Regions from separate parts of the Helicovermis profundi genome, predicted to be linked through region 2. Evidence: predicted binding sites of a transcription regulator. Region 2 holds the regulator's gene; each other region holds the start of a gene.
The links. The regulator HrcA, encoded in region 2, represses chaperone genes, less so after heat shock. The targets are predictions, from matches to a motif close to TTAGCACTCNNNNNNNNNGAGTGCTAA.

Region 1 (7,086 bases), 620 kb from region 2:
AAGAGCGACTGTGTACAAAGCTCTTCTACCTATAGCAGTACCACGTTTGGACATTTTATTGCGATCACCGCTAAAATTGCCAGATTGATTAACGCTAGGATCTACACCGAAAAAAGCTACAAGTTGTTGAGGCTTAGAAAAATTATTAATATCACCCATTTCAACTAACAAAGTAATTGCAGTTATATCACCAAGACCTTTGAAACTTTTAAGAAGATTAATATTTTGTTTAAATACTTCTCCAAAAGAGGCATTGTCAATATATTGGTGAATTTCATCTACAATATTTCTAAGTTGATTTGTATAAAAATCAAAACTTTCGCTAAAACGTATTACTTTAGATTCAAAAAGCAAGGGAGTAATACCAATGATATTGGCACTATTAGCGATTTTTATAAGTTTGTTATATTTATTATTAGCCCAACTAGAACCACGTCTTGATGACTTTGTTAGAAGTTCAATAACAACTTTGGGCTCAGCGTTAAGAAGATGTTTAGGTGTTGGATATTTTCTAATAAATATTAAAGGTGTCTTACCTGTTATATTAGCAAATGCATTTTGAAGTCCTGGATAGTTAATATAAATATTATTTGAGAAAGTTTTTTTCAAATTTGCCTTTAAATCAACAACTTTGTAATACTCACGAACTAGGAGTTTAAGGTGTAAAAACTCCTCACTAGTGAATGTTGAAGTCTTTACATTATCAAATTTACAAATTTTTGCGATGGAAAGAGAATCTAATTTATCAGTTTTTACTTTTCTTATGTTCGAATTCTTGTTAGAATTAGTTATCAGAGGATTTATTACATGTATATCAATCTGATTTTTAACAAGAAAATGAAGAAGAGTAAGATGATATATTCCCGTGGATTCGCAAAATACTTTGGGACTATCGTTAAACTCTTCTTCAATTTTTTGTAGAAAAAGAAGAAGTTTATTGAAGCCCCCAAGTGTATGGCTAATTTTAAGGTTCTTACGGAATACGTCGCCATTAGGTTTTAAAGCAGTAACTACTGAAAAATTAGCAGCAACATCAATGCCTACAACAGGCAAATGGTAATAGTTAGACATAAAATAACCCCCATTTAAAATAATAAAGAGTAACAATAATTAGTGAGTCAATTAACCTTGTAAGTGACACGAATAATTCTCTAATAATATTTATGATCAAAGAGAAATTCAACCAGCTAAATCAAAGAATCTCACAATAATGCAAGCTTTGTTACGAATATAAACTCAAGAAATGAGTCATTCAAGGAGAAGACGCATATACTCTTTATGAGATAACTATAATAGAAAAATTACAGTATGTTAAGTGGTTGAACTTATTTTTAATCACAAACAATATAAATGAATTAGGTAAGAATATTCGCAAGAAACTTAAGCAATATTTCTAACCTAATTATACAAGGAGATTAATATGGATGAAAGAATATGTGAAAGTTGTAAAAACCCTTTTTTTGCAGATGCTAACCTGTCTATTTGTAATGTTTGTATAGAATCGTTATTTAATTCTGTGAAGGAGTATATTAGTGAAAATAGAAATGCAACAATAAATGAAGTTATAGAAAATACAAATGTTAAAAGAAAATATATAAATAAATGGCTTAGAGAAGGTAGGCTTGATTTAAAATCCAAATTAGTTGATGATGAAATGAAAAAAATAAATGATTTTAAAAATCAAGTTGCTAAAATTACTAGTTTGGTAGAAGACAAAGAAAATGATAAATTAATGAATAAACAAAAGCCAAAATTTCATATCAAATGATATAATTTATTAAGGTTTTTAATGCAATAGAAAAAAATATATTTCTATTGAAGTTATACAAAATATATTATATAATTATTTCGAACTTATATTTAAAAAAACTTAAAATAGTTCGTATATTTTAATAAGGATGTGTAAATATGTATAGCAAATATCAAAATCCTCTAATTGAGAGATATGCAAGTGATAAAATGACGTATATTTTTTCTCCTAAAATGAAATTTAGCACTTGGAGAAAACTTTGGACAGCACTTGCTAAAGCTGAAAAAGAATTAGGCTTAAATATTACAGATGAGCAAATCAAAGAACTTGAAGAAAATATATATAATATAGACTTTGAAGTGGCAAAGAAGCATGAAAAGAGATTAAGACATGATGTAATGGCACATGTTCATGCATATGGTGATGTATGTCCAAAGGCTAAAGGTATAATTCATTTGGGTGCTACTAGTGCTTTCGTTGGAGATAATACTGATATTATTGTTTTAAAAGATGCTCTTGAATTAATAAAAGGAAAAATTGCAAATCTTTTATATAAATTAAAAGATTTTTCAATAAAATATAGGGATGTTCCAACACTAGGATATACACATTTTCAGCCAGCTCAAATAACAACAGTTGGGAAAAGAGCAACTCTATGGATGATTGACTTAGTTATGGATTACAATGATTTAGTTTATGTATCAAATACTTTGATGCTTAGAGGTGTTAAAGGAACTACAGGAACACAGGCTAGTTATTTAAAACTTTTTAATAATGATCATGATAAAGTAAAAAAACTTGATACATTTATTGCAAAAGAATTTGGTTTTAAAGATAGTTTGGCAGTTACAGGACAAACATATACAAGAAAAATTGATTCTAGAGTTATAAATGTAGTTGGTGGAATCGCTCAATCACTTCATAAAATGACAAACGATATTAGATTACTTCAAAATTTAAAGGAATTAGAAGAACCTTTTGGAAAGAACCAAATTGGCTCTTCGGCAATGGCTTATAAGAGAAATCCAATGAGAAGTGAAAGGATTTCTTCGCTATGTAAGTTTGTTATTTCTAGTACAATGAGTCCTCAGTTAGTAGCAGCAACGCAGTGGTTTGAAAGAACACTAGATGACTCGGCAAATAGAAGACTTACCTTAGCAGAGAGTTTTTTAGCGATAGATGCATCACTTGATATTGCAAACAATATAGCTACAAATATGGTTGTATATGAAAAAGTAATAAAAAAACATTTAGATGCTGAATTACCTTTTATGATGACTGAAAATATAATGATGGAAGCGGTAAAAAAAGGTGGAGATAGACAAGAGTTACATGAGCTTATTAGAGTTCATTCTATGGATGCTGGTAGTAAAGTTAAAGTAGAAGGAAAAGATAATGATTTGCTTGAAAGAATTGCAAATGATACTAAGTTTGATTTAACATTAAGTGAACTTAAAAAAATTGCAGAGCCATCGCTTTATATTGGAAGAGCATCAGAGCAAGTAGAAGAATTTATAATTTCAGAAATTGATCCAATACTCAAAGAAAATGCTGATGTACTTGGAGAAGATGTTGAATTAAATGTATAATAATTAATTTTAAGATAAATTGAATTAAAACTTTGAAGTAGAAACTTAAATTTATAAGATTCTACTTCAAAGTTTTTTTATATTTTATCCGATGCCTTAGAGTTATAATCCTCCCACTTCTAAAAAAAGTGGGGGGATAAAGGACTCTAAAAAGGCCCTAGATTATGTTTTCTAAGATTCAGTGGGAGTAAAAACTCCCTCTGAATCTTAGAAATTAATTTATGAAAAAGAATCTTTAATAGGAATTGTTAGCATTCTGTCTTAGTGAGTGCTAAAAAGTATTGACAATAGAAAAATATTGAGTTAATATATTGTTAGAAAAAAAAATAAGGAGTGATTATTTTGAGTAAAGAAAAAGGAAGTTTATCAATTCATAGTGAAAATATTTTTCCAATTATTAAAAAATGGTTGTATTCTGATCATGATATATTTGTCAGAGAGCTTGTTTCGAATGCATGTGATGCTATTACTAAACTTACAAGATTAAATTCTTTAGGAGAAATTTCTTTAGAAGATAATGAATTTAGCGTAAAAATTATCCTTGATAAAGAAAATAAAACAATTAAAATTATCGATAATGGTATTGGAATGACTGCTGAAGAAATTAAAAAGTATATTAATCAAATTGCTTTTTCAGGAGCTGAAGATTTTCTTGAAAAATACAAGGATAAAGGTGATAAAGAGCAAATTATAGGTCATTTTGGACTTGGTTTTTATTCAGCGTTTATGGTAGCTGAAAGAGTTCAAATTAATACTAAATCATATGTTGAAAATAGTGAAAGTGCACTTTGGACTTGTGAAGGTGGTACAGAATTTGAAATAGCAGATGGAACAAAAGAAAGTAGAGGAACTGAGATTACATTATTTGTTTCAGATGAGGGAAAAAGTTTCTTAGATGAATACACTTTAAGAAGTACAATTGAAAAATATTGTTCATTTATGCCTTTTCCAATTTATTTAGAAGTTGTTGGCAAAGAGCCTAATAAAGATGAAGATGGAAATGTAATTATTGAAGATCCCAAGGCAATTAACGTTACACAGCCACTTTATGTTAAAAAACCGAATGAATGTACAGATGAAGAATATAAAGAATTTTACAAAGATACATTCAAAGATTTTAAGGAACCATTATTTTGGATTCATTTAAATATGGATTATCCATTTAATTTAAAAGGTATTTTGTATTTTCCTAAATTAAACACTGAATTTGATACACTTGAAGGGCAAATAAAATTGTATAACAACCAAGTTTTTGTTGCAAATAACATTAAGGAAGTTATACCAGAATTTTTACTACTATTAAAAGGCGTTATTGATTGCCCCGATTTACCTCTAAATGTTTCAAGAAGTTTTTTACAAAATGACGGATTCGTTAAGAAAATTTCTGACTACATCTCAAAGAAAGTTTCTGATAAACTTAGTGGTATGTTTAAAACTGACAGGCTTTCATATGAAAAATTCTTTGATGATATTAGTCCTTTTATAAAATATGGTTCATTAAAAGATGAAAAATTCGCAAAAAAAGTTGAAGAAATTATGCTTTACAAAAATAAAAGTGGAAATTTTGTTACGATAAGTGAGTATTTAGATTTACATGCTGGCAAATTGGAAAACAAAGTATATTATACAACTGATATTGTTCAGCAAGCTCATTATATTGAATTACTTAAAGAACATGGTATTGATGTTTTAATTCTTAATCATTCAATTGATCCACCATTTGTTTCATTATTAGAGTCTAAGAATGATAAAGTTAAATTTATTAGAGTTGATGCAGATTTAAGTGATGTTCTTACTGATGCTCAAATTGAGAGTGATACTGAAGAAACAATAAAAATAACTGAAGAATTATCTAATGTTTTCAAAAGTGCATTAAATAAAGAAGAAATGAAATTAAAAGTTGAAAGTTTTAAATCGAACGAAGTATCAGCTATGATTGTATTATCTGAAGAGAATAGAAGGATGCAAGATATGCTTAAAATGTATGGTAATTCAGGAATTGATCCTAATATGTTTCCTTCAAATGAAGAATTAGTCCTTAATAAAAACAACAAACTTGTGGACTTCTTAATTAATAGTAATTATGAAGAAAATAAAGAATTAATGGATACTGTTGCAATGCAGGTTTATGATTTAGCACTTATTGGTCATAAAAAGCTTTCACCTGAAAAAATGGTTGAGTTTTTAAAGAGAAGTAATAAAATTTTAAATATGATTATCTAATTTATAAAAAGCAAAAGCGCTAGTTGACGTAATTATATTATGTTAACTAGCGCTTTGTTTTATATTGTTAACCAGAATTTAATCCGGGTTGACAATATTTTTTTGTCATGTTATATTATTTATGACAAAAAAATATTGGAGGAATTATGAAAAATTTAAGTACAAAAGATATGATTTTAATTTCAATGTTTGCTTCACTTACAGCGATTGGTGCATTTATTAAGATACCAATTCCGCCTGTTCCTGTTAGTTTGCAGTTTCTGTTTTGTGCATATTCAGGAATGCTATTAGGTTCAAAAAAAGGTATGACTTCTCAGCTAATTTATGTAGGAATCGGATTACTTGGTGTTCCTGTATTTACAAAAGGAGGAGGGCTAAGTTATATTTTCCAACCAACTTTTGGTTACTTGATTGGTTTTATACTTTGTTCATTTATTATTGGTAAATTAACAGAAAATAATCCTAATCAGAAATTGATATTTAGATTTTTATCGGTATTGGTTGGTCTTGCAGTTGTTTATGCTATTGGAGTTTCATATTTATATTTTATGTGGAATCATTTAAATGATTCACAAATTGGATGGCAAACTGCAGCTAAATGGGGATTTACACCTTTTATAATACCTGATATAATTTGGAGCTTTATAGTAGCAATTAGTTCGTATAAAATTCTACCCGTTGTAAATAAAGCGAGATAAATGAGTTTCTTGGATTCAGAGGGAGTTTTTACTCCCTCTGAATCTTAGAAAACATAATCCAGGGCCTTTTTAGAGTTCTTTATCCCCACTTTTTTAGAAGTGGGGGTATTAGAACTCTAAGGCATCGGATAAATGAGTTAATAATATTTATGATAAAGAACTTGTTTAACGTATTGCTTTTCACCTTTAAAAAGATATGATAAAATCAATATAAAAAATAAATTTTTACTAGTATTGGAGTATTATTATGTCGAAAGCTTTATTTATAACTGAAAAACCAAGCGTCGCAGCAGAATTTGCCAAAGTTTTAAAGGTGAATGGCAATCGTAAACAAGGATATATAGAATCAGATAGAGCTGTTATTACTTGGTGTGTAGGTCATTTAGTAACTATGAGTTATCCTGAAGAATATGATTCTAAGTTTAAAAAATGGAATCTTTCCGATCTTCCATTTTTACCTGATTCATATAAATATGAAGTAATAAAAAATGCTTCTAGGCAATATGAAATTGTAAAAATGCAAATGACGCGAGAAGATATATCAAAGATTTATGTTTGTACCGACTCCGGACGTGAAGGAGAATACATATATAGGCTTGTTGATGAAATGGTTGGAGTAAAAAATAAAATTAAAAAAAGAGTTTGGATTGATTCTCAAACAGAGGAAGAAATAAAAAAAGGTATAATTAACGCAAAAGATTTAGCTGAATATGATTTATTATCTGATTCAGCATATTTAAGAGCGAAAGAAGATTATTTAATTGGCATTAATTTCTCAAGATTATTAACGCTTACATATTCTAAAAGCATAAGTAGTAAATTAAAT
Region 2 (7,086 bases):
AGTCCTTAAATTTGATGAAGATAAATAAGTTGGAATATTAGAACGCTAGGCATTGGATAAATAATCGTTTTATTTCATTAATAATGGGTATAACTATAAGGGCTTTGGAAAATTCCAAAGCCCTTTTGAAGATAGTATTAAATTGGAGGATATATGAAAAAATTTGGAATATATATTCATATACCATTTTGTGAAAGCAAATGTTATTATTGTGATTTTAATTCATTTAAAGCAAACGATGAATTGATAAATAGCTATATGAAAAGTCTATATAGTGAAATTAAGCTATATGGGAATTTAAATGAATATAATAATAAAAAAGTAGACACCATTTTTATTGGAGGCGGAACACCTAGCTTTATTGATTCTAAATTTATAGTTAAGTTATATGAAGTATTAAAATCTAATTTCAATTTAAAATATCTAGATGAATTTACAATAGAATGTAACCCAAATACAGTAAATGAAAAAAAAATTGATGACTATTTAAGTATAGGTATTAATAGGATATCTTTAGGCTTACAAAGTACAAAAAATAAAATTTTGAAGAAAATAGGTAGAACTCATAGCTATGAAGAATTTTTAGACAACTTTAATTTAATCAAATCTAAAGGATTAGATAATATTAGTATTGATCTTATTATTGGGCTTCCAGAACAAACTTTAGAGGATGTAAAAAATGATATAAAAAAAATTGTATCAATTGAACCAAAACACATTTCTGTATATAGTTTGAAACTTGAAAAAGGAACAAAGTTATATAATATGGATGAAAAAGATCTATTAATTCTTCCTTCGGAAGAAATTGAGAGAGAAATGTATCATTATATAGTAGAATATTTAAAAGAAAATGGATACTATCAATATGAAATCAGTAATTTTGCTAAAGTAAATTATGAGTCAAAACATAATTTGCTATACTGGGAAAGAGATGAGTATTTGGGCTTAGGTTTATCGAGTAGTAGTTTAGTTAATGAAAAAAGATTTAATAATGTTTCAAATATAGAAGTATATAAAAAAAATATTGAAAAAGGTATTATTAGCGTAGAGAACGAAGAATATATAAATAAAGAAGAATCCCTATATGAGAAAATTATTTTGGGGCTTAGGCTTAATAAAGGAATAGATATTGTAAGTATTAATGAAGAGTTTGGAATTGATTTTAAAGTAAAGTATTTTGATAAAATAGAAACACTTAAAAAAAAGCAGTTAATCATACATGAAAATAATAAAATATATTTAACAAAATTAGGAATAGATATATCAAATCAAGTATTTGTCGAATTTATTCCAGAGTAAAAATTTTATACTATAACATATGTAGGTGATGAAATGAGATTATTAAGTACATCTAAAGTAAAAATCGGACAATTTGTTGGTAGGCCAATTTTTTCAGAAAATGGAAATCTACTTCTTGGAAAAGGGGTAAAATTAACTAAAGGGCTGATAGATAAAATATTTGAACATGATATTTATTTTATTTATATTGACGATGAAATTTCAAAAGGAATTGAAATTAATAATGTTGTTGATGAAGAACATATGGCTAAGTTTGTAACCTCGATGAAAAAAGTAATGGACGATGCTATTTTTGGTGATAAAAATAAAAATGTTTCAGGCTTTGTACCACTTGAAACATTTAAAATAGTTCAAGATCTTGTAAAAGCACTTATTGAAAATATTATGAGTAATAAAGATGTACTTTATTCAGTTACAGAACTTATGGGAACGGATATGTATACATATAAGCATAGTGTAAATGTTGCAATCCTTTCTATACTTACGTCAAAATCATTAAAATATAATTATAAGATGATTGAGCAAATAGCAATAGGGGCACTGCTTCATGATATCGGTAAAATCAATGTGAAAAATGAACTTATTAATAAAAAAGAACCCCTTACTGATGATGAATTTGATGAAATTAAGAATCATGCAAAATATGGTTTTGAAATAGTAAAAAAGGATGTAGCTTTATCAGCCTATGTTAAACAAATAATAATAAAACATCACGAAAAACTTGATGGATCAGGTTACCCTAGTGGAATCGAATCTAAAGATATACCAGAGTTTGTTAGAATTGTAACTCTATGTGATATTTTTGATGCAATTACAAATGACAGAGTATACAGAAAGAGAATCCCAATGTATAAAGCTCTTGAGATACTGATGACAGATGCAGTTTTTAAACTCGATAGAAATATATATAGACATTTTGTTGAAAATATCTGTATATATCCTCCAGGAAGTGGTGTTAAACTCTCTGATAATAGAGAAGCTATAGTGGTGAAGTATAGGAGAGAATACCCTAGCAGACCACTTGTCAGAATAATTGATAAGGATGATTTAAAGAAATCATATGACCTTGATTTAATAGACGAAAGAACTATATTTGTTGAAAATGTAATTGAACTTGACTTTTAACAATTTCTTTACAAAATATTTATATTGATACCGTTGACAAATTTTATTTGTGATGGTATCTTATTAGTGTAAGGTGTTAGCACTCGAATACGAAGAGTGCTGATAGAGGTGAAGATATGAAAAATAGCGAAAGAAAAATGAAAATACTTCAAGTTATTATTGATGATTTTATCAATACTGCTCACCCGGTTGGATCAAGAACGATTGCAAAAAAATATCCTCTTGGTATTAGCTCAGCAACTATTAGAAATGAGATGGCTGATCTTGAAGAACTTGGTTATTTACTTCAGCCCCACACATCATCTGGTCGTATTCCTTCTGATAGAGGATATAGATTGTATGTTGATAATTTAATGGATAAGGATATTATAATAGCTAGAGAAAAAAGAAATATTATAAGAGAGCTTCTATTAAATAAGGTTATTGAAGCGGATGATATAATAAATCAAACTGTCCAGCTTTTATCAGATCTAACAGGATATGTTGGTATAGTATCAATGCCCCAGTTCAATAAAAGTAGGCTAAAAAACATGAAGTTTGTAAGAATAAGTGATTCAAAAGTTCTTATGATTTTTGTATCCGATTCAGGAACTTACAAAAGTTTGCCAATACTTTTAAATGGAATTTCTCAAGAAGTGCTTGATATTGTTAATGATTCTCTTCTTAAATTGCTTAAAGGAATTACTATTGAAGAAATAAATATAAAACTTGTAAATAATTTAAAGAAAGAGTTTCCTGAGTATTCAAATTTTATTGATTATTTGGTTCCTATTATGAGAGATATTTTTAGAGAAATGGATGAAGTTGAACTTTATGTTAATGGAACAGGTAATTTATTTAATTCTCCAGAGTTTAAAAGTATTGAAGAGGCAAGTGTTTTGCTTAATATTTTTGAAAACAAAAAAGATTTATATGAATTGTTTGCAGATGTTTCAGAAAGTATTTCTGTCAAAATTGGTTCAGAACTTTCCATTAAGGAATTTAGTGATTGTAGTATGGTAGCAACTTCATATAAATTTAATGGAGAATACATTGGCAAGATTGGTGTTATTGGTCCTAAAAGAATGAATTATGATATTGTTATCAGTGTTGTAGATTATATAAGAGAAACTTTATCTGAAATTTTCTCTGGAATATATTTATAAAGAGGTGTAGAATTTGACAAGTAAAAAAAATGAAAAGATAAAAGAAGAAATTCTTGAAGAAGAATTGAAAAATTCCTTAGAGAATGAAGCTAAGGAAATTGACGAAGCTGAGAAATTAAGCGAAGAAAAGATTGATGAAGAAATAGAAAAAAACACTAAAGAAAATGATCAGGAACTTTCAGAAGTTGATAAACTAAAAAAAGAACTTGCCGAAACAAAAGATAGCTTTTTGAGACTAAATGCGGAGTATCAAAATTTTAGAAGACGTGCTACTACAGAAAAAGCAGATATTTATAAATATGCCAACGAAAAATTATTTGTAGATCTTCTTCCAGTTGTAGATAATTTTGAAAGAGGTTTTTCTAGTATTGACCTTGAAGAAAATCCAGCATTGCTTGAAGGAATTGAATTAATTAAAAAAAGTCTTATGGACTTTTTAGATAAAAATGGAGTTAAAGAAGTAAAAGCACTTAATACTCCTTTTGATCATGATAAGCACCATGCTGTTATGACAGAAGAAAAAGAAGGTGTTGAGGCGGATATTGTTATTGAAGAATTTCAAAAGGGATATGAAATGAATGGTAAAGTGATTAGACATTCAATGGTAAAAGTATCTTGTTAATTAATTAAAAAGGAAATTAAAACATAAGGAGGAAATAAAAATGGCTAAAATTATTGGTATTGACTTAGGAACTACAAATTCATGTGTTGCAGTATTAGAAGGTGGAGAATCAACAGTTATCGCTAATGCAGAGGGAAATAGAACTACACCTTCAATAGTTGCATTTACAAAAAATGGTGAAAGATTAGTTGGTGAAACTGCCAAAAGACAAGCAATCACTAATCCAGATAGAACAATCAGTTCAATTAAAAGAGAAATGGGTAAAGATTATCATGTTGAAATAGATGGTATTAAGCATTCTCCTCAAGATATTTCGGCAATGATACTTGCTAAATTAAAAGCAGATGCTGAAGCGTATTTAGGAGAAAAAGTTACTGAAGCAGTTATAACTGTTCCGGCTTACTTTACAGATGCTCAAAGACAAGCAACTAAAGATGCTGGTAAAATTGCAGGACTTGAAGTAAAAAGAATTATAAATGAACCTACCGCTGCTTCATTATCATATGGTATGGATAAGACTGAAAAGCAACAAAAAATTATGGTTTATGATCTTGGTGGTGGAACATTTGACGTTTCTATATTAGAAATTGGTGATGGAGTATTTGAAGTTTTAGCTACTAATGGTAATAATCATTTAGGTGGAGATGACTTTGATAATAAAATAATTGATTATCTTGCAACTGCATTTAATAAAGAGAATGGAATTGATTTAAGAAATGATAAAATGTCACTTCAAAGATTAAAAGAAGCTGCAGAAAAAGCTAAAAAAGAGTTGTCAACTACTCAATCAACAAATATTAACTTGCCTTTTATTACTGCAACTGCAAATGGACCAGTTCATTTAAATATGGATCTTACAAGAGCTAAATTTGATCAACTTACTTCAAGTTTAGTTACTGCAACAGAAGAGCCAATTAAAAAAGCTATGAAAGATGCTGGAGTTACTGCTAATGAAATTGATCAAGTTATTTTAGTTGGAGGTTCAACAAGGATACCTGCAGTTCAAGCCTTAGTAAAAAAATTAACAAACAAAGATCCTCACAAAGGAGTAAATCCTGATGAGTGTGTTGCTCTTGGTGCTGCAATACAAGGTGGTGTACTTTCTGGAGATGTTAAAGATGTTCTTCTTTTAGACGTAACTCCACTTTCTCTTGGCATTGAAACTATGGGAAGTGTATTTACTAAATTAATTGAAAGAAATACAACTATTCCTACTAAGAAGAGTCAAATATTCTCAACTGCTGCTGATAATCAAACTGCTGTAGATATACATGTTCTTCAAGGTGAAAGACCAATGGCAAAGGACAATTCAACAATGGGAAGATTCCAATTAGATGGAATTGCTCCAGCTAGACGTGGAATTCCTCAAATTGAAGTTACTTTTGATATAGATGCAAATGGAATTGTACATGTAAGTGCTAAAGATATGGGAACTGGAAAAATGCAACATATTACAATCACTGCATCGACTAACTTAAGTGAAGAGGAAATTGAAAGAAAAGTAAAAGAAGCTGAAGAATTTGCTGAAGAAGATAAAAAAATGAAAGAAAAAATAGAAGCTAAAAATAGTGCTGATTCATTAATTTATGAAACAGAAAAAACTTTAAAAGAGCAAGCTGATAAAGTAGAAGAAGCTGAAAAAGTTAAAGTTGAAGAAAAAATTGAAGAACTTAAAAAACTTATGGAAAGTGAAGATGGAGAAGCAATTAAGAAAGGCGTTGAAGAACTTACTGAAGCATTTAGTCCAATCGCACAAAAAATATATCAGCAACAAGCAACTGATGAAGCAGCAGCTAATCAAGCAAATGGCGGCGGCGAAGCTCCAAATGATGATGTTGAAGATGCAGATTATGAAGTAGTAGATTAATATTTTTTAAAGACACCTTAATTGGTGTCTTTAAGTGATATAATACTACGATAAAGAGAGGCGGGAAGACTTGAGTGATAAGAGAGATTATTATGACATTTTAGGTGTTAGTAAAAATGCTGATGAAGCAGAACTAAAAAAAGCCTATAGAAAATTAGCTATGAAATATCATCCAGATAGAAATCCGGATAATAAAGATGCTGAATCAAAATTTAAAGAAGCAAATGAAGCTTATGAAATATTAAGTGATAAGGAAAAAAGATCACTTTATGATCAATTTGGACATGCAGGTGTAAATCAAAATGCTGGCGGCGGAGGATTTAGTGGCGGTGCAGGTTTTGGCGGATTTGAAGATATTATTAATGAAATGTTTGGCGGTGGATTTGGTGGATTTTCGTCTTCGTCTAGACGAAATGGTCCTAGAAAAGGAAATGATGTTAGGGCAGATATTACATTAACTTTTGAAGAAGCTGTGTTTGGATGCGAAAAAGAAATTGAATTCTATCGTACTGAAGAATGTCCAACTTGTGGAGGAGAAGGTGCTGAACCTGGATCTAAGACGACTACTTGTACTAAGTGCGGAGGTTCAGGTGAACTTAGATATTCCCAAAGAAGTTTATTTGGAGAATCAATTTCGGTTAAAAAATGTGATGTATGTCAAGGAAAAGGAAAAGTATTTGAAAATCCTTGCCATACTTGTAAAGGAAAAGGAAAAGTTAAGAAAAAGAAAACTATTAAAGTTAATATTCCGGCAGGAGTTTATAATGGTGCTCAGTTAACCCTTAGAGGAGAATCTGATCTTGGAACAAAAGGTGGACCTAGAGGGGATGTTTATGTAGTTATAAGGGTACTTTCTCATAAAATCTTTAAAAGAGATGGAGAAGATATTTTCTTAGATATTGATATAACTTTTGCTCAGGCGGTTTTAGGAGCTGAAATTACTGTACCAACTTTAGATGGTAAAGTTTCATATAAGATAACTCCAGGAACACCTAGTGGTAAAACATTTAGGTTAAAAGGTAAAGGTG
Region 3 (7,086 bases), 1.2 Mb from region 2:
CAATTATGGGTTAATTGAAGCAAGTTATGTCAAAAGTAGAACAAGCGAATTATCATTTTTAAATTATTCAGTTCAACTTGTACTAGAATCTGGCGAATCAATTTTAAATAAAGATTATAGCTATAATGTAGTGATTAATAATAAAAATTACTGTAAATACATTAAGTATAGCGCTGTGCCTATCAGTGGTAAAAATGGTAAAGAGGTTTTAGTTGTAATTGAAGATATAACTGAAAAAATTCTTTTAGAAAATTCTTTAACTAAAAATGATGAAAGACTAAGGCTTATAACTAACAATATGGCTGATATAATAACCCAAGTTGAGTTAAATGGTGACATTATATATGCAAGCCCATCTCATAAAAAAATGATTGGTTACGATTCAGAGGAATTAATTGGCAAGAATATGTTTGACTATATTTACAAAAATGATATTTCAAAAGTTAAAAAATTATTTTCAGTAAGAAAAAAAAATAGAAGTAGCTTTACTTCAGAATTTAGAATAAAAAGAAAAGACAATGAATTAATATGGGTAGAAACTTCAGGTACAATTATTAAAGACGAAAAAAACTTTGATCCGACTATTATATATATAACAAGAGATATTTCAGCACAAATAAAAGCTAGAAATGAGCTTATAAAAGCAAAGGAAATTGCTATAGCTGCAAATAATGCTAAAAGTCAATTTTTAGCTAATATGAGTCATGAAATAAGAACACCAATGAATGGAATAATTGGAATGACAGATTTAACTCTTATGACAAATCTGACACCGAATCAAAAAGAAAATCTATTAATGGTAAAAAATAGTTCAATAAGCTTGCTTAATTTAATAAACTCAATCTTAGATTTGTCTAAAATAGAAGCTGGAAAAATTGTTGTTGAAAACATTAGATTTAATTTTATTAGTCTTATGGAAAATATATTTAAAATAGCTAATGTACAAGCTGGAAATAAAGAAATTGAATTTAAGTATTTAGTAGATAAAAAAATAAGGAAATATTTAAATGGTGATAGCAATAAGCTTAGGCAAATATTAAATAATTTAATCTCTAATGCTATTAAATTTACTTTTGAAGGGCAAGTATATGTTGAAATTAATTTGCTCTTAGATGAGGAAAGTAAACAAAGAATAAAATTTAGTGTTTATGATACTGGAATCGGAATATCAAAAACAAACTATAATTTAATATTTTCTAGTTTTTCACAAGCAGATGGTTCAATCACAAGGAAGTTTGGAGGAACAGGTCTTGGACTCACCATTTCCAAAGAATTAGTAGAAATACTAGGTGGGAAAATATATTTTGATTCTGAAGTTGGAAAAGGTAGTGCTTTTCATTTTGAAGTTGAATTTGATAAGAGCTATGTTATAAATAGTGAAATTGAAGAAGAAGATATATCAGATGATGTAAATAATATTAATATTTTATTGGTAGAAGATGATAAAATAAATCAAATATTAGCTGAAAAAATACTAAAGAAACAAAAAAATAATGTTGTTATAGCCAATAATGGACTTGAAGCATTAGAATTAATTACAGAAAACAAATTTGATATTATATTAATGGATATACAAATGCCTGAACTAGATGGAATGGAAACCACTAGAATTATTAGAGAAAAATTTAAAATTAATACACCTATAATTGCTTTAACTGCATATGCAGCTAAAGGAGATAAAGAGAAATTTATAAAAAATGGCATGAATGATTATATATCAAAACCCATATCTATTAGAGAATTCTATAAGGTTATAGATAGAAATTTAAATAAAAAAAATAAGAATAATGTTTTGAATAATATGATGAAAAGCTTTAATACAAATTATACTCTTAATTCAAAAGAATATTATTCCAAATTCAATCCTTATGTGAATTTACTAGAAAAGAATATAGAAAGCAGAAATTTTTTAGAAATCGAAAAATTATCTCACTATATTAATAATTTAGCTTCTAATTATAATCTTAAAAAAGTAAAAAATAATATTTTAAAAGTAAAATTATATTCAAGAAAAGAAGATATAGTTAATGTACAACTTTATTTTAGTAAAATGATTCACGAGTTTAATGAAATGTTTGAAAGTGAGGACTAATATGAAAATATTAATTGCAGAAGATGATTACGTTAGCAGAAAATTTTTATATAAATTCTTATCTAAGTATGGTGAGTGTGATATAACAATTGACGGTTACGAAACGCTAGAGGTATTTATAATGGCAATAGAAGAAAAAAAATATTATGATTTAATTTGTTTAGATATCATGATGCCAAAGCTTGACGGAGTAGAGGTACTAAAGATGATTAGAGAAATTGAAGAAAAAAATGAAATAAGTGAAAAAAACAAATCAAAAATAATTATGACTACTGCTTTAAATAGTACAGAAAGTGTGTTTAATTCATATGAAAATGGATCTGAAGCTTATGCAGTAAAGCCGATAGATACTGAAAAATTTGTCAGTGTTATGAGAAACCTTGGACTGATAGATATCTAAAGGAATAAATAAGTTAATAGCAAATAAACTTATGAAATAATGCTAAAAAACTTGACCAAAAGTTTTGGTTTGTTATAATTAGTTTGTTAGGCACCCATAGCTCAGTGGATAGAGTGCTAGACTTCGAATCTAGGCGTCGGGGGTTCGAATCCCTCTGGGTGTACCAATTTAAAGGAATACACAATTTTATATTGTGTATTTTTTTATTTTTTGTTTATATTTTACTAGCAGACTGCAATCTAACATTAATCTACGCACAATTTTTTCAGAAATAAAGATATTTTCTCTTTTTACTTTATAATATGGATGAAGACGGTATTTGGTTGTATTATTATATTTTTTCCTTGGTAATTTTTTTTAGATGATAATATATTTAGACTTTTTAATTTTTTGTAAAAAAAATATGAATTCTATTGAATTATCTTTTAAAAGTGTTATTCTATAAGTAAGAATTAGCACTCGATGACACAGAGTGCTAAAATATAAAAATAATAAGAGGTGAATAAGATGGATCAAAATAAATTTACAAAAAATTCTTTAGAAGCTCTAAACAAAGCTCAATTTATAGCTGATGAGTATAGCAACCCAGTCATAGATTCAGAACATATTATATATGCCTTACTTGAAAATGATAAGGGTTTAATTTCACAAATTTTGAGAAAGTTAGATGTTGAATTAAATTTAATAAAAAATGATATAGAAAATATAATAAGTAAAAAAACAAAGGTTTCATCTACAGAGCAAATTTATCTCTCTAATGATGGTAATAGACTTTTGATGAAATCTGAAAAATTAGCTAATAGATTAAAGGATCAATATGTTAGCGTAGAACATATTTTTATGTCTTCTATAGAAATAAGTGAAAGCAAAAATCCTTTATTGAAAGAAATTTATAAAAAATACAATATTACTAAAGATAGAGTAATGGATATATTAAAAGATATAAGAGGTAAAAGGAATGTAGATTCTTTAAATCCTGAAGATACTTATAATGTTCTTAGTAAATATGGAATGGATTTAGTGGATGAAGCGAAAAAAAATAAAATTGATCCAGTGATAGGAAGAGATGAGGAAATTAGAAGAACTATTAGAATATTATCAAGAAAAAATAAAAATAATCCTGTATTAATAGGAGAAGCTGGTGTTGGTAAGACTGCTATTGCAGAAGGGCTTGCTCAAAGGATTGTAAAAGGCGATGTCCCAGAAAGTTTAAAAAATAAAAAAATTTTCTCCTTAAATATGGGTTCTCTTGTAGCTGGAGCTAAATTTAGAGGAGAATTTGAAGAAAGATTAAAAGCGGTATTAGATGAAATAAAGAATAGTGATGGTCAAATAATTTTATTTATTGATGAACTTCATACCATAGTAGGAGCAGGTAAGACGGATGGTGCACTTGATGCAGGAAACATGCTTAAACCATTACTTGCTAGAGGGGAACTTCATTGTATTGGAGCAACTACATTAAATGAATATAAAAAATATATTGAAAAAGATAATGCATTAGAAAGAAGATTTCAGCCAGTTATTGTTGACGAACCTAGTGTTGAGGATACAATTACTATTTTAAGAGGAATAAAAGAAAGATATGAAATATATCATAAGGTTACAATAAGTGATCAGGCTTTGGTCCAAGCGGCTATGCTTTCAGATCGATATATTTCAGATAGATTTTTGCCTGATAAAGCAATAGATCTTATAGATGAAGCATGTGCTTTAGTAAAGACTGAAATAGAATCTATGCCTATAGAATTAGATGATATTTCAAGATATATTATTAGACTTGAAATTGAAGAGGCTGCGCTTAAGAAAGAGAAGGATAAGGTTTCTAAAGAAAAATTAAAAAAAGTTCAAAAGGAACTTGCTAATTTAAAAGAAGAATTTAATAGTAAAAAAGTTTTATGGGAAAATGAGAAAAGTAAAGTAGATAAAGTAAATGAAATAAAAGCGCAAATTGATGATATAAATAATAAAATAAATAAGGCAGAAAGAGAATACAACCTTGAGAGAGCAGCACAGCTAAAATATGGAGATTTACCAAAACTTGAAAAAGAACTTAGTGAAATTAATGATGCTATTAGTGAAAAAAGCGATGAAGATAAGATTATTAGAGAGACAGTTACTTCAGAAGAAATTGCTGGAATAGTATCAAAGTGGACAGGAATACCACTTGAAAAATTGGTAGAAGGAGAAATAGAAAAATTACTAAATCTAGATAGAGAACTTCATAAAAGAGTTATTGGACAAAATGAAGCTGTAAGTAAAGTTACAGATGCAATAATTAGGTCGCGCGCTGGAGTAAAGGATTTAGGAAAACCAATTGGAAGTTTTATTTTTATCGGACCTACGGGTGTTGGAAAAACAGAACTTGCTAAGTCGCTGGCTGAAGTTTTATTTGATGATGAAAACGCTTTGATAAGGATTGATATGAGCGAATATATGGAGAAACATTCTGTCTCTAAACTAATAGGAGCACCTCCAGGATATGTTGGATATGAAGAAGGTGGACAATTAACGGAAAAAGTTAGAAGAAAACCATATTCTGTTATTTTGTTTGATGAAATTGAAAAAGCACACCATGATGTATTTAATATTTTGCTTCAAGTATTAGATGATGGACGAATTACAGATTCAAAAGGAAGACAAGTAAGTTTTAAAAACACTATAATTATAATGACATCAAATATAGGATCAGATATACTATTAAATGAAATTAAAGAAGATGGAATTATTAGTGAATTTACAAGGACTGAAATAGATAATTTATTAAAGATTAATTTTAAACCAGAATTTTTAAATAGACTAGATGATATAATTTTGTACAAACCACTTAATAAAAATGAAATAAAAGATATAATAAAATTAATTGTAAATGAATTAAGTAAAAGATTAAGTGAAAAATTTTCTTCAATAAAAATAACAGAAAAGGCTGTAGAATTTATTGTTAAATCAGCTTTCGATATTCATTATGGAGCGCGTCCTCTGAAACGATATATACAAAAAAATGTTGAAACCATACTTGCAAAAAGTATAATAAAAGGTGAAATTAAAGAAGGAAAAGATTTGGTAATAGATGTAGAAGAAAACGAATTAATTATAAGTTAAAAAACTAAGTTTGAAAATTTAGATCTCCTAAATATAAATTAATAATTTTATATTTAGGAGATCATTTTTAATTTAGAAAAGAACATGTAATAGTATTTGTGTAAAATTTAAAAGTTTTTTTTAAATGAATTATCAGTTTATAAAATTGCTTAAAGTAAAATTTTAATTTATAATTTATAGTGGATATGTTAGGAAATTAAGTGTTTTTATGGAGGTAAAATTAGTGAAAGATATGAATTACATAAAGCTTTTAAGCGCTATTATTATAAATAGTTTTGGAGACATCCTATTTGATTTGTTTATCGTTTGGTCAATAACTGTTAATTCGGGTGATGTAATGAATGCTGTCTACTTAATTGGTGGATCAATTCTATTTCGCGCCTTATTATCTATGTTTATTGGAATATTGATAGACCGTTACAGTAAAAAATTACTAATGATTATTTCGAATATCAGTTCAGTTGTTGTTATAAGTGCTTTGTTTTTATTCTTGCGATTTGAATTGAGTACTCTATGGATTGGTATATTTTTTATCTTGATAAATGACATTAATAATGAAATATTTAGGCGAGGCTATGTAGCTATTAGTGCAGAGATTTTTGAAGAATCACTGTTTATTAAATTTCAATCTAGTTATTCTGTTATTGTAAAGGTGCTAAGTATTGGAGGCTCTGTAATTGTAGGATTAATGATTACGTATATGTCGCAGTCGTTGATTTTTTCTATAGATATACTAACTTTTATCATAGCTATTGTATTAGTATACCAGATTAAGTCAGATAAGATTTATGTAATAAAAGAGAAAGAAAAATTGAAAATCAAAGAATTTAGTTCGATTTATAATACTCTCATTTCAGAAGTTAAAGTTGCATTTACTGCAATATTTAAAGTGAAGTTTTTAAAACAATTTGTAATATTAATGTTTGTTCTGAACTTAGCTTATGGCTATATACCTTATATATTACCAGTTATTTTATCGTCGAAAATCAATAGTGCTCTTTTTTTAGGATTTATAAAGGCGGGAATTGCTGTTGGCGAAATTATTGGATTAATATTAGTAGTTAAGTTTGGAAATAATATTTCATTACTATTCAAATTTAGCATGATAGGATGCATAATAAGTATTGTGGTAGTTAATTTTATTGATGAATCAATTATTATTGTGCTTGGTTTTTCTATGTATGGCTTTTCCGATTCATTAACACAGCCATTATTTAGTCACACAGTATCCTCACTCGATGATAAAGATAGGGGAAAAATTTTAGGTGGTATTGACACAATTATATTACTTTCACCAAGCCTTGGCATGTTTATTGGTACTTTCTTACAAAAGATTAATATGACTTTCAGCGTAATATTCTTAGTTGGAGTATTTCTATTTGGATATTTTATTATAAGTAATAGTAGAGAATTCAAAAATATCAATATAAATAAAGCGATAGTTCGAGTTGATGAGAAATTAATTTGATGAAATTTATGATAAGACTGATTT

Region 1: htpG (molecular chaperone HtpG) is a predicted target of HrcA. The motif match lies at 3,588-3,614, and genes of this name have one in related genera.
Region 3: clpB (ATP-dependent chaperone ClpB) is a predicted target of HrcA. The motif match lies at 2,945-2,971, and genes of this name have one in related genera.

What each region holds. Positions count from the first base shown of each region.
Region 1 is NZ_AP028654.1:1,640,956-1,648,041, reverse strand. Features, by position in the region: gene AACH12_RS07215 (IS110 family RNA-guided transposase) at 1-1,071, opposite strand, end outside; gene AACH12_RS07210 (hypothetical protein) at 1,421-1,768, shown strand; gene purB (adenylosuccinate lyase) at 1,909-3,339, shown strand; gene htpG (molecular chaperone HtpG) at 3,682-5,562, shown strand; gene AACH12_RS07195 (biotin transporter BioY) at 5,709-6,260, shown strand; gene AACH12_RS07190 (DNA topoisomerase) at 6,508-7,086, shown strand, end outside.
Region 2 is NZ_AP028654.1:2,263,434-2,270,519, reverse strand. Features, by position in the region: gene lepA (translation elongation factor 4) at 1-28, shown strand, start outside; gene hemW (radical SAM family heme chaperone HemW) at 154-1,299, shown strand; gene AACH12_RS10195 (HD-GYP domain-containing protein) at 1,333-2,424, shown strand; gene hrcA (heat-inducible transcriptional repressor HrcA) at 2,541-3,569, shown strand; gene grpE (nucleotide exchange factor GrpE) at 3,583-4,191, shown strand; gene dnaK (molecular chaperone DnaK) at 4,232-6,058, shown strand; gene dnaJ (molecular chaperone DnaJ) at 6,129-7,086, shown strand, end outside.
Region 3 is NZ_AP028654.1:384,092-391,177, forward strand. Features, by position in the region: gene AACH12_RS01620 (PAS domain-containing hybrid sensor histidine kinase/response regulator) at 1-2,092, shown strand, start outside; gene AACH12_RS01625 (response regulator) at 2,094-2,492, shown strand; tRNA gene AACH12_RS01630 (tRNA-Arg) at 2,583-2,658, shown strand; gene clpB (ATP-dependent chaperone ClpB) at 3,000-5,594, shown strand; gene AACH12_RS01640 (MFS transporter) at 5,827-7,062, shown strand.